DNA from 3 places in the Streptomyces rubradiris genome. Region 3 is predicted to be linked to each of the others. Evidence: riboswitches for the same ligand, from Rfam matches in the RefSeq annotation. Region 3 holds a riboswitch; each other region holds the start of a gene.
What was found. A riboswitch is a leader RNA that binds a small molecule or an ion and turns the genes downstream of it on or off. The one in region 3 is predicted to bind cyclic di-AMP.
Positions count from the first base shown of each region.

Region 1: linked by a shared signal. The riboswitch ahead of Srubr_RS32610 (M23 family metallopeptidase) and the one ahead of Srubr_RS22710 (M23 family metallopeptidase) in region 3 are both predicted to bind cyclic di-AMP.
Region 2: linked by a shared signal. The riboswitch ahead of Srubr_RS34745 (LysM peptidoglycan-binding domain-containing protein) and the one ahead of Srubr_RS22710 (M23 family metallopeptidase) in region 3 are both predicted to bind cyclic di-AMP.

Region 1 covers NZ_BNEA01000015.1:4,362,090-4,366,256, reverse strand. The annotation lists gene Srubr_RS32620 (PrsW family intramembrane metalloprotease) at 1-192, shown strand, start outside; gene Srubr_RS32615 (aldo/keto reductase) at 262-1,206, opposite strand; gene Srubr_RS32610 (M23 family metallopeptidase) at 1,285-2,352, opposite strand; cyclic di-AMP (ydaO/yuaA leader) riboswitch at 2,362-2,529, opposite strand; tRNA gene Srubr_RS32605 (tRNA-Met) at 2,877-2,950, shown strand; gene Srubr_RS32600 (dihydrofolate reductase family protein) at 3,016-4,149, opposite strand.
Region 2 covers NZ_BNEA01000015.1:4,829,403-4,833,569, reverse strand. The annotation lists gene Srubr_RS34755 (FtsB family cell division protein) at 1-178, opposite strand, end outside; gene eno (phosphopyruvate hydratase) at 284-1,564, opposite strand; gene Srubr_RS34745 (LysM peptidoglycan-binding domain-containing protein) at 1,963-2,712, opposite strand; cyclic di-AMP (ydaO/yuaA leader) riboswitch at 2,718-2,892, opposite strand; gene Srubr_RS34740 (LysM peptidoglycan-binding domain-containing protein) at 3,076-4,167, opposite strand, start outside.
Region 3 covers NZ_BNEA01000015.1:2,152,111-2,156,277, reverse strand. The annotation lists gene Srubr_RS22720 (M16 family metallopeptidase) at 1-836, shown strand, start outside; gene Srubr_RS22715 (M16 family metallopeptidase) at 833-2,221, shown strand; cyclic di-AMP (ydaO/yuaA leader) riboswitch at 2,449-2,601, shown strand; gene Srubr_RS22710 (M23 family metallopeptidase) at 2,614-3,360, shown strand; gene Srubr_RS22705 (GntR family transcriptional regulator) at 3,556-4,167, shown strand, end outside.

The DNA.
Region 1 (4,167 bases), 2.2 Mb from region 3:
GGCAAGGCCGGGGCGGACTTCACCGTGCGGGAGCGGGAGCTGCTGGCGGAGCTGTGGCGGCGCCGGCACGTGGCCCGGCCGGCGCTGGAGTACGCGAGCCGGGCCGCCGCTCCGGCCCCGGTGTACCGGCCGGCGGCGCCGTACGGATACCCGGCGGTGACGTACTCCCCCTACAACCCGTACCGGACCTGACGGGAGGGCGTGCCGGACGCCGGGCGGGCGGGCGGCACCGCCGGAGCGGGCCGTCGTACGGCCGTCCTTCTAGGCCGAGGCCTCCGTCAGCTTCGCGACCTCCGCGTCCGTCAGCGTCAGCTCCGCCACACCGAGCAGCGCCGGAAGCTGCTCGGGCGTGCGGGCGGAGGCGATCGGGGCGGTGACCGTCGGCTGGGCGGCCAGCCAGGCCAGGGCGACCGTGGCGACCGGGGCCTCGTGGGCGGCGGCGACCTCGTCCAGGGCCGCCAGGACCTGCTGGCCGCGCTCGGAGGCCACGTAGTCCCGCACCCGGTCGGCGCGGGCGCTGTCCACCGTCGCGCCGGGCCGGTACTTGCCGGTCAGGAAGCCCGAGGCGAGCCCGTAGTACGGGACGGCGGACAGGCCCTCGGCGGCGACGAGTTCCTGGAGCGGGCCCTCGTAGGTGTCGCGGGAGACCAGGTTGTAGTGCGGCTGGACGGCGACGTAGCGGGCCAGTCCCTCGCGGTCGGAGAACTCCAGGGACGCGCGCAGGCGCTCGGCGCCGATGTTGGAGGCGGCGATGTGCCGGACCTTGCCGGCCTTCACCAGCTCGTCCAGCGCGCCGATGATCTCCTCGACCGGCACCTCGGGCTGGTCGAAGTGGGTGTAGTAGAGGTCGATGTAGTCGGTGCCCAGGCGGCGCAGCGAGGCGTCGGCGGCGGCCTTGATGTTCGCGGCGGACAGCCCCTGGAACTCGGGGTGCTGGCTGACCTTCGTCGCGATGACCACGTCCGAGCGGTTGCCGCGGGCCTTGAGCCAGGCGCCGAGGACGGTCTCGGACTCGCCGCCCTTGTTGCCCTCGACCCAGGCCGAGTACACGTCCGCGGTGTCGATGAAGTTGCCGCCCGCCGCGGTGTAGGCGTCGAGGACGGCGAAGGAGGTCTGCTCGTCGGCCGTCCAGCCGAAGACGTTGCCGCCCAGGGCGAGCGGGAAGACCTTGAGGTCGGAGGAGCCGAGTGTGCGAAGTGACGTCATACGCCATGTCAACGCCGGCGGGGGCCGATCGCATCCCGCCGCCGGCGCCGATTTTCCCGGTCTTCCGGAAAGGGACCGTCAGGGGGTGAGGCCCTTGTCGCGCAGCCACGCCATCGGGTCGATGCCCGTGGGCGCGCCGCCGGGGTGGACCTCCAGGTGCAGGTGCGGGCCGGTTACGTTGCCGGTGGCGCCGACGCGGCCGATGACCTCGCCGGTGCTGACCTTCTGGCCGGCCGTGACGTTGATCGACGACTGGTGGCAGAACCACAGCTCGGTGCCGTCGTCCAGGGTCAGGATGGTGCGGTAGCCGTAGGCTCCGGCCCAGCCCGCCTCGGTGATCGTGCCGCTGTGCACGGCCTTGATCAGGGTGCCGGTGGGGGCGGCGAAGTCCAGACCGGTGTGGTGGCCGGAGGACCACATCGAGCCGGCCTGCCCGAACGTCGAGGTGATCGTGTACGAGGAGGTGGGCAGCGCGTACTGCTTGGCGAGCTCGGCCAGCCGCTTCTCCTCGGCCGCCCGCTTCGCCTCGGCCGCCGCCTTCTCGGCCTCGGCCTCCGCCTTCTCCTTGGCGGCGGCGGCCTTGGCGGCGGCCTCCTCCTCGGCCTGGGCGGCGGCCTCGGCGGTCTGCTTCTCGGCGGCGGCGAGCGCGGCCGCGGCGGCCTTGCTGTCGGCCTGACCCTGCTGCTGCTCGGCCTGCGCCATGATCCGGTTGCGCAGCACCTCGCCCGCGTCGGCGGTGTCCTGGCCCGCGTCGGAGGCCACGGCGACGGTGGCGAGCGTGGTGGTGCCGGCCGCCTCGGCGGGCCGGTCGTCGCCGGAGCCGTCCTGGAAGAGGGAGCCGACCGAGGGCAGGTCCGGCATGGAGATGGAGACCGGCGGCTTGCCGGTGTTGGCGCTGGCCATGCCGCCCGCGCCGACCGCGGCCATGACGCCGACGCCGAGGACCGTGGAGCTGCGCGCGAAGCCGCCGCGCTGCTTGGCGACCCGGTGCCGGCCGCGGACCGGGGCGACGGTTTCCTCGGTGGGGTTCCACTCCTCCCACGGGCCCTCGTCGGCGCGGTAGGCGCCGTAGCCGAAGGTCTCGGGCTCGGACTCGCGCTGTGCCGGTATGGACGGGGCTTCGGGGCCAGGCCGGTTGGACGCCACGCGGGCGTACTCCTTTCCTTCCTCCGCCTACCGGGTTAGCTGACGGGTTCGGAGCAGGAAGGTCTCCTACGCGCGTATACCGGTCGTGGACTCGCGTGAGTACACGACGGTATCCGCGTGATTCACCCCAAGGTGGTGGTTCCCCGGTTCCCTCGCGGGATTCGGCGCGTGCGCACGGAGCCGCCTCTTGTGACGGCTGGGACGACCGCGCTGCGTTATCGAACGTTAATAGACCTGACAGTCACTTTCCAAGCCGGTCCCCTTGATCATTAACGTTTTCACCGGTGGAGTTATCGGTAACTATCCCGCTAGAACGGGCAATTTGACCAGCACTCAGAAGCGGTCAGCAGTCACTCGCGATTTTGATGGTGACTCAGTTGTTATACGTGTGCGCTCGCCCGGTCACCGCGCGTGACCCCCGCTCGACCACCCCTCGGGAAGGCCCGCCAGGGGGCCCGCCGGGAGGCCCGCGGAAACCGGTGTGCGAAGCACCCCGCGCATGGCGTACACTGGAGTCACAACGACGCGGGGTGGAGCAGCTCGGTAGCTCGCTGGGCTCATAACCCAGAGGTCGCAGGTTCAAATCCTGTCCCCGCTACTGAAGGCCCAGGGCCCGGAATCCCAAGGATTCCGGGCCCTGGGTGTATACGCACCCAGGGCGTCTCAGCCCGGCAGATGGGCGTTCGGCGCCTTCGCCAGCTCCTCCAGCTCCGGCAGTACGACGACCCGCGCCCCCGCCGCCGTCAGCACCCCCGTCCCGTCGGCCGCCTCGACGAACGTGTCCGGCTCCCGCCAGGCGGTGACCACCCGGCGCACCCCGGCCCGCAGGATCAGCTCGGCACAGGGCGCCGGCCGGGAGGCACGGCGGGCGCACGGCTCCAGGCTGGAGTACACCGTGGCGCCGGACAACCGCGGGTCGGCCGGGTCGGTCTTCGCCAGCGCCGCCTCCTCCGCGTGCACCACCGGGTCGCCGCCCTCGCGCGAGTGGCCCCGGGCCAGTTCCGTGCCGTCGGCGGCGACCACCACCGCGCCCACGCTGAACGCCGTCCGGGAAGGCGGGCACAGGGCCGCCAGTTCGCAGGCGGTGCGCAGCCAGTGGCGGTCGGCGGCGGTGGCGTCCGGACCGGAGCCGGGAGCCGTGGGCGCGTACCGCATGAGGACCACGTCCTCGATCCGCCGGGTCTCCAGCAGGCGCAGGCGTCCGCCCTGGTAGGGGCCCGGCCCGAACAGCCGCGGTGCCGCCGGATCACCCACGAACAGCGGGGCGAGGGCCAGCTGGAGTTCGTCGGCCAGGCCCTGCCGGAGCAGCTGGGTGTGGACCGTGCCGCCGCCCTCGACCATCAGCCGCCGCACACCGCGCACGTCGTGCAGGTGCTCCAGCAGGGCCCGCCAGTCCAGCACGGGGCCGAACGGGACGACGTCGGCGGTGTTCCCGAGCAGGCGCGCGGCCCGTACGGCGCCCTGGTCGGTGGTGCAGACGAGTTTGTCGCCGCCGGTGTGCCAGAAGCGCGCCGCCGGGTCGAGGTCGCCGGAACCGGTGACGGCGACCTTCAGCGGGTACTCCGGCCGGCCCGCCGCGCGCCGGGCCGCGCGCCGCTCGGCCGAGCCGACCAGCAGGCGGGGGTTGTCGGAGCGGATCGTGCCGGCGCCGACCAGGATGGCGTCGGCCGAGGCCCGTACCCCGTCGACCCGGTCGAAGTCGGCCGGGCCGGACAGCAGGAGCCGCTCGGGGCCGGTGTCGTCCAGGTAGCCGTCGAGGGAGACGGCGGCGGACAGCAGCACGTACGGCAGGGGCATCGGCGCTCTTTCCTGTGG
Region 2 (4,167 bases), 2.7 Mb from region 3:
AGGCGAGGGCGACGACCATCGTGCACAGCACCAGCGCGAGCAGCGCCGCCCGGCCGGTGAGCCGGGAGCGGCGGGCCTGCCGTTTGGTCTGCGAACGGTAGACGCGGGCCGCGGTCTGCTCGCCGAGCAGCCTGATCCTGGTCGCGGTGGAGAACCGGTCACGGTCCTTCACGCCCATCTTCCCCGCCTCCCGTCACACGCGCGTACGTCCCCGGACACGGTACGGGACCGGGTACGGGGACGTACGTACGACTGGCTAGGACTTAGCCCAGGTTGGGTCGGCTCAGCCCTTGAAGCGCGGGAACGCGCTGCGGCCGGCGTAGACCGCGGCGTCGTCGAGGATCTCCTCGATGCGCAGCAGCTGGTTGTACTTGGCGACGCGCTCGGAGCGGGCCGGGGCGCCGGTCTTGATCTGGCCGCAGTTGGTGGCGACGGCCAGGTCGGCGATGGTGACGTCCTCGGTCTCGCCGGAGCGGTGGGACATCATGCACTTGAAGCCGTTGCGCTGGGCCAGCTCGACGGCGTCCAGGGTCTCGGTCAGCGAGCCGATCTGGTTGACCTTGACCAGCAGGGCGTTGGCGGCGCCCTCCTCGATGCCCTTGGCCAGACGCTCGGGGTTGGTGACGAACAGGTCGTCGCCGACCAGCTGCACCTTGTCGCCGAGCTTGGCGGTGATGGTCTTCCAGCCCTCCCAGTCGTCCTCGAAGAGCGGGTCCTCGATGGAGACCAGCGGGTACGCCTCGACCAGCTCGGCGTAGTACTCGGTCATCTCGGCGGCGCTGCGGTTCTTGCCCTCGAAGACGTAGGAGCCGTCCTTGTAGAACTCGGACGCGGCGACGTCGAGCGCCAGGGCGATCTGCTCGCCGGGGGTGTAGCCGGCCTCCTTGATCGCCTCCAGGATGAGGTCGAGGGCCTCACGGTTGGAGCCGAGGTTCGGGGCGAAGCCGCCCTCGTCGCCGAGGCCGGTGGACAGGCCCTTGTTCTTCAGGACCTTCTTCAGGGTGTGGTAGACCTCGGTGCCCCAGCGCAGGGCCTCGGAGAAGGACTCCGCGCCGATCGGGGCGATCATGAACTCCTGGATGTCCACGTTGGAGTCGGCGTGCGAGCCGCCGTTCAGGATGTTCATCATCGGCACCGGCAGCAGGTGCGCGTTCGGGCCGCCCAGGTAGCGGAAGAGCGGCAGGTCGCTGGCCTCGGAGGCGGCGTGGGCGACGGCGAGCGAGACGCCCAGGATGGCGTTGGCGCCGAGGGAGCCCTTGTTGTCGGTGGCGTCCAGGTCGAACATGGCCTGGTCGATCAGGCGCTGCTCGGTGGCGTCGTAGCCGACCAGCTCCGGGCCGATCTGCTCGATGACGGCGAGGACGGCCTTCTCGACGCCCTTGCCCTGGTAGCGGTTCGGGTCACCGTCGCGCAGCTCGATGGCCTCGAAGGCGCCGGTCGAGGCGCCGGACGGCACGGCGGCACGACCCGTGCTGCCGTCGTCGAGGCCGACCTCGACCTCGACCGTGGGGTTGCCTCGGGAGTCCAGGATTTCCCGGGCTACGACGACGTCGATGGACGGCACGAGCATCTCCTTCTTGGATGTGACGCTGGAAGTGCGGGGCTGGTGTGCCTTGCGACTAGAGCCTAACCGTCCCGGGCCGCTCGGCCATCGACCGACCGCCCCGTGGACAGAGCGACGGTACCTTTTGTTTCTGAACGAAACAAAGGGGGCCGGGTCATTCCGGGGCCAGGGGCGCCGGGCCGGACGCGGAAAACCCCGCCCTGGCGCGTACGGGGGAACACGCGCCGGGGCGGGGAGCCCTTGGGGGACGGGGGTGGCCCGCACGGGGCCTTGGGGGGCCGCCTGGATGTACGGGCCTTGGGGGCCTTGGCCGTACGGACCCTGGGGGCCGTGGCCGTACGGGGCCCGGGGGAGCCTGGGGCCCGCCGGGATGTGCGGGCCGTGGGGTCCCGGGGGGCTTACTTCAGGTGGAGCTGCTGGCCCGGGTAGATGAGGTCGGCGTCCTGGACGATGTCCTTGTTCAGCTCGAACAGCTTCTGCCAGCCGCCCGCGACGTGGTGCTCCGCGGCGATGGTGCTGAGCGTGTCGCCCTCGACGACCTTGTACTCGCCGTCGCCCTTCTTGACCTTCTTGCCAGTCGGGGTGGTGACGGTCTTGCTCGCGCCGCCGGTGCTCTTGCCCGAGCCGGTGCTCTTGCTGGTGCTGGTGCTCTTGCCCGTGGAGGCGGCCGGACGCTCGGCGGAGCGGGAGGCGGCCTGCTGGTCGGCGGAGCGGGTGGAGGTGCCCGAGTCCTGGGCGGACGGGACGGACGGCGCCGGGGCGGAGCCGTTGTACGGGGTGCTCGACAGGCCGGTGCCGCAGACCGGCCAGGCGCCCTTGCCCTGGGAGGCGAGGACCTTCTCGGCGACGGCTATCTGCTGCGACTTGCTGGCCTGGTCGGCGGTGGCGGCGTACTGCGTGCCGCCGTACGCGGCCCAGGTGGAGGCGGAGAACTGCAGACCGCCGTAGTAGCCGTTGCCGGTGTTGATGGACCAGTTGCCGCCGGACTCGCACTGGGCGACCGCGTCCCACTGGGAGGCGGTGGCGGCGGAGGCGTTGCCGGCCGCCATCAGCGGGGCGGCGACGGCGGCACCGGTGACACCGGCGAGCGTGACGGCGCGGACGGCCTTGGACGGACGACGGTGCTTGCCCTTGCCGGAAAACAGCATGGATCGATTCCCCTCACCGACGCCTGCGAGGTGAGCTGTCGGGTTCGGGCCGGTTGAGTTGCCCGGCCGCGTCCGACGCTTTCGCGTGACGCGGCTTCACCCCCAGCCGGTCCCAGCCTCAACTGCTGGGCCCGGCGCTTACCTTGGGTCCCCCGCTCCTGCCTACGGCGCTTGACGCGACGACTGTTCCCGGGCGACCGCCGGCAGGATTCGGCGTGGCGGAAGCCGGGGCTCGCGGTGACGAGCGGCCTCGACCGTAGACAGGTGATCGCCGGAATTTCAAAGACGATCAGGGCTTCTGAGACTCATCCCACACTTTCGCCAAACCGGACATCAGGGCAGTAAGTGGGGCACCAAGTCCCGCTACTTCGCGTCCGATTCGCCCTGGACGTTCAGGGTCTGACCGGCGGTGATGTGGTTCGGGTCGGCACCGATGGCCTTTTTGTTGCCGGCGTACAGCGCGTGCCACCCGCCGTCGACGTCAAGGGAGTCGGCGATGGAGGACAGCGAGTCGCCCTGGCGGACGGTGTAGGTGTCCGTTTCACGGGAGGCGTGACGGCCGGACGCAGTACCGTTCTGACCGTTTGTCAGGGTTTCGTCCGCACTGGGGCCCCGGTGGCGTCCGCCGGTGCCGACGGTTCCGGTGTCGACCAGACTCCAAGACCCGGCCGCCTGCTGCGGGTTGCTCACGGTCCCGGCGTCCGGGGTGGCCGTCGGGGCGCCGCCGGGGTACTGGGTGTTTCCGGTGTCGGGCGTGGGGGACTTGTCGGACTTGGTGGTGTCGGTGCCGGTGGAACCGGGGGTCTCGCCCGCCCCCTTGTCGGCCGCCTTGTCCGCTTCTTCGCCGGCGGCCTTGCCCGTACCCTCGCCACCCTTGCCGGCCTTGTCGCCCTTGTCCTGCTTGGTGGACGGCGTGCCGGTCGGGTCCGAGGAGGGGCCGGACCCCGGGTCGGCGGTGGAGCCGGTGGAGCCGGTGGAGGGCGACGCGTCCGGCCGGCCGGACGGGTCGGAGGTTCCGGGAGCCTTGGACGTACCGGAGCCGCCTGCCGATCCGGACGCATCCGCCGAACCGCCGGTGCCGCCGGAGTCGTCGACGCCCGTGTCGACCTCCATGGACCCCGAGTTCCGCGTCAGGCCGGACAGCAGGGCACAGGTGGCCCAGGGGGTCGTACCCCGGTCGGCCAGGATCTTCTCGGCGACGGCGATCTGCTGCTGGCGGCTGGCCTGGTCGGGGCTGGCCGCGTACTGGCCGCCGCCGTACTTGTCCCAGTCCTCCTGCGAGATCAGCAGGCCGCCGTAGTACCCGGTGCCGTTGTCCGCGCTCCAGGAGCCGCCGCTCTCGCACTCGGCCACCTTGTCCCACGTGGTGCCGTCGGCCGCGTTGGCGCTCGCCGCGCCGAGGAGCGGGATGGCGATGGCGGAGCCGGTCACTCCGGCCGCGACAAGGAGGGCCGG
Region 3 (4,167 bases):
ACGCGCGCCAGTTCTTCCGCACCTACTACGCGCCGAACAACGCGGTGCTCTCCGTGGTCGGCGACATCGACCCCGAGCAGACCCTCGCCTGGATCGAGAAGTACTTCGGCTCCATCCCGTCCCACGACGGCAAGCCCGCGCCCCGTGACGGCTCCCTGCCGGACGTCATCGGCGAGCAGAAGCGCGAGGTCGTCGTGGAGGAGGTCCCGGCGCGCGCCCTGATGGCCGCCTACCGGCTCCCGCACGACGGCACGCGCGCGTGCGACGCGGCCGACCTCGCCCTGACCATCCTCGGCGGCGGCGAGTCCTCCCGCCTGTACAACCGCCTGGTGCGCCGCGACCGCACGGCCGTCGCCGCCGGCTTCGGCCTGCTGCGCCTGGCCGGCGCGCCCTCCATGGGCTGGCTGGACGTGAAGACTTCCGGTGACGTCGAGGTGCCGGTGATCGAGACCGCCATCGACGAGGAGCTGGCCCGGTTCGCGGAGGAGGGCCCCACCCCCGAGGAGATGGAGCGCGCCCAGGCCCAGCTGGAGCGCGAGTGGCTGGACCGGCTCGGCACGGTCGCCGGCCGCGCCGACGAACTGTGCCGGTACGCCGTCCTGTTCGGTGACCCGCAGCTCGCCCTGACCGCTGTGAATCGCGTCCTCGAGGTGACCCCCGAGGAGGTCCGGGAAGTCGCCAAGGCGCGTCTGCGGCCCGACAACCGCGCGGTGCTGGTCTACGAACCGAAGTCCCCGGAGGCCGCCCCCGACGCCGATGTCCCGGAGGACCCGGAGCAGGAAGCGACCGTAGAGGCGGGCCGCGACGAGACCGAGAACGAGGAGACGGCCAAGTGACCGAGCTCGCCACCATGGAGTTCCACCCCCAGCCGCAGCCCGGCGAGGCCAAGCCCTGGGCGTTCCCGGCCCCCGAACGCACCGCGCTCGGCAACGGCCTGACCGTGCTGCGCTGCCACCGCCCCGGCCAGCAGGTCGTCGCCGTCGAGGTGCTGCTGGACGCGCCGCTGGACGCGGAGCCGGCCGGCCTGGACGGCGTCGCCACGATCATGGCGCGCGCCTTCTCCGAGGGCACCGACCAGCACTCCGCCGAGGAGTTCGCCGCCGAGCTGGAGCGCGCGGGCGCCACCCTGGACGCGCACGCCGACCACCCCGGCGTCCGGCTCAGCCTGGAGGTCCCGGTCTCCCGCCTGGCCAAGGGCCTCGGCCTGCTCGCCGACGCGCTGCGCGCGCCCGCCTTCGCCCCGAGCGAGGTCGAGCGCCTCGTCCGCAACCGCCTGGACGAGATCCCGCACGAGCTGGCGAACCCCTCCCGCCGGGCCGCCAAGGAGCTCTCCAGGCAGCTGTTCCCGGCGGCCTCGCGCATGTCCCGGCCGCGCCAGGGCACCGAGGAGACCGTCGAGAAGATCGACGCGGCGGCGGTACGCGCCTTCTACGACCGCCATGTGCGGCCCGCCACGGCCACCCTGGTCGTCGTCGGTGACCTGACCGGCACCGACCTGGACGCGCTGCTCGGCGACACCCTGGGCGCCTGGACCGGCGCCCCGGGCGAGCCGCGGCCGGTGCCGCCGGTGACCGCCGACGACACCGGGCGCGTGGTGATCGTGGACCGTCCCGGTGCCGTGCAGACGCAGCTGCTCATCGGCCGGGTCGGCCCCGACCGGCACGACCGCGTGTGGCCCGCCCAGGTGCTCGGCACCTACTGCCTCGGCGGCACCCTCACCTCCCGCCTGGACCGCGTCCTGCGCGAGGAGAAGGGCTACACCTACGGCGTGCGCTCCTTCGGGCAGGTCCTCAGGTCCGCGCCGGACGGCACGGGCGCGGCGATGCTCGCCATCAGCGGCTCCGTGGACACGCCGAACACCGGCCCGGCGCTGGACGACCTGTGGAAGGTGCTGCGCACCGTCGCGGCGGAGGGCCTGACCGACGCCGAGCGGGACGTCGCCGTGCAGAACCTCGTCGGCGTGGCGCCGCTGAAGTACGAGACCGCGGCGGCCGTCGCGAGCACGCTGGCCGACCAGGTCGAGCAGCACCTGCCCGACGACTTCCAGGCGACGCTGTACCGGCAGCTGGCCGCCACGGGCACCGTGGAGGCCACCGCGGCCGTCGTGAACGCCTTCCCGGTGGACCGTCTGGTGACCGTCCTCGTCGGCGACGCTTCCCAGATCAAGGCGCCGGTCGAGGCGCTCGGCATCGGTGAGGTGACCGTGGTGCCGGCCGAGTAGCGGCCCGGCGCGTCCGGCGCACGCGCGCGTGGGGCCCTGACGGCTTACGGGCCGTCAGGGCCCCACGCTGTTCCACTCGGTTGCCCAGATGCCCGTTTTGGGGCGGAGGTTGCCTGTCTGACCTGTGGGATGCGCTACAAAACCCCGGATCCGTTTGAGGATCGCGAGCGGGCCGCCGTAGCTTCGTCCGGGCTGTTCGTCAGGCAGTGCGCCGCACCCGCGGCACCGGACAGCCATCGCCGAGTCCCCGTACGGCGCGAGCCAGGGGAGCCGGGGACCCACCGTCCCTGGGGTGAATCGGGCGCCCGCGAGGGGGCCCGTAGGAGACCTTCCTGCTCCGAACCCGTCAGCTAACCCGGTAGGCGAGAGGGAAGGAAAGGACCAGCCACTTCATGGCGTTCATGTGCGCCACCGGGAAGCACCGCAAGCCCGGCCGGGTCAAGCGCACCACCGCTCAGGCGGCCGGCGTCGCGGCCCTGACCACCACCGGTGTCATCGGCACCCTCGCCGCCTCCCCGGCGCTCGCCGCCGACAACCCCGTGGACCAGACCGGCCTCACCCCGGTCCTCGCCGCCACCGAGGACGTCGCCGAGCAGATCGACGCGCAGGCCACCGCCCAGCAGCAGGCCGCGGACCGCAAGGCGGCCGAGGAGGCAGCGGCGAAGGCGGCCGCCGAGCGGGCCGAGGAGGAGCGGGTCCGTGCCGCGCGCGAGGCCGAGCGCCGCCGGCTGAACACCTTCGTCGCCCCCATCGCGCACTCCTACGTCTCCACGGCCTACCGGGCCTCCAGCTCCCTGTGGTCCTCCGGTTCGCACACCGGCATCGACTTCCACGCGGCCAGCGGCTCCACGGTGCACGCGGTGGGCGCCGGCACGGTCGTCGCCACCGGCTGGGGCGGCGCCTACGGCAACCAGGTCGTGATCCGGATGGCCGACGGCATGTACACGCAGTACGGGCACCTGTCCTCCATCGGCGTCACGGTGGGCCAGCAGGTCGAGCCGGGCCAGCAGATCGGACTGTCCGGCGCCACGGGCAACGTCACCGGCCCGCACCTGCACTTCGAGGCGCGCACGACGCCCGAGTACGGCTCGGACATCGACCCCGTCGCCTACCTCCGCGGGCACGGCGTCCAGATCTGACGCACGCGCGTTTTCCGGCGGCCCCGGCTCATCGAGCCGGGGCTTTCGCCGTTTTTCACGCCGTCCGCCGGACTCCTTGTCCAAAAAATAACCATGGATTACCGCCCGCCATCGGAAATTCCGGCCCGCTGGAATAGAGTCACGGTATACGCGTCCATCGTCGGCGTTTCACGGGGATTAAGGCGGAGGTCGGTCATGCGTATTCCGGCGCACTCGGTGTGCAGCGCTGTCCGGGACGACATCGTCGCGGGTGTCTACGAGCGCGGCAGCCGGCTCACCGAGGAAGTCCTGGCCCGCCGTTACGGCGTCTCGCGCGTCCCCGTCCGCGAGGCGCTGCGCACGCTGGAGGCCGAGGGTTTCGTGGTGACGCGCCGGCACGCGGGCGCGTGCGTGGCCGAGCCGACCGAGCAGGAGGCCGCCGACGTGCTGGAGATGCGGACGCTGCTGGAGCCGCTGGGCGCCGCGCGGGCCGCCCAGCGGCGTACGGAGGCCCATCTGAAGGTGCTGCGCGGCCTGGTCCGGCTGGGTCAGGAGCGGGCCAGGAAGGGCAACAGCGAGGATCTGCGCGCGCTCGGCGGCTGGTTCCACGAGACGCTCGCGCAGGCCTGCGGCAGCCCCTCGCTGACCTCGACGCTGACCCGGCTGCGGCACAAGATCGCCTGGATGTACGCGGTGGAGCCGCCGGTGAGCCCGGTGGAGTCCTGGGTGGAGCACGGCGCGATCGTGGACGCGGTGGCGCGCGGGGACGGCGAACGCGCGCGGGCGCTGACGGCCCTGCACGCCGAGCGTGCGACGGGCGCGCACCGG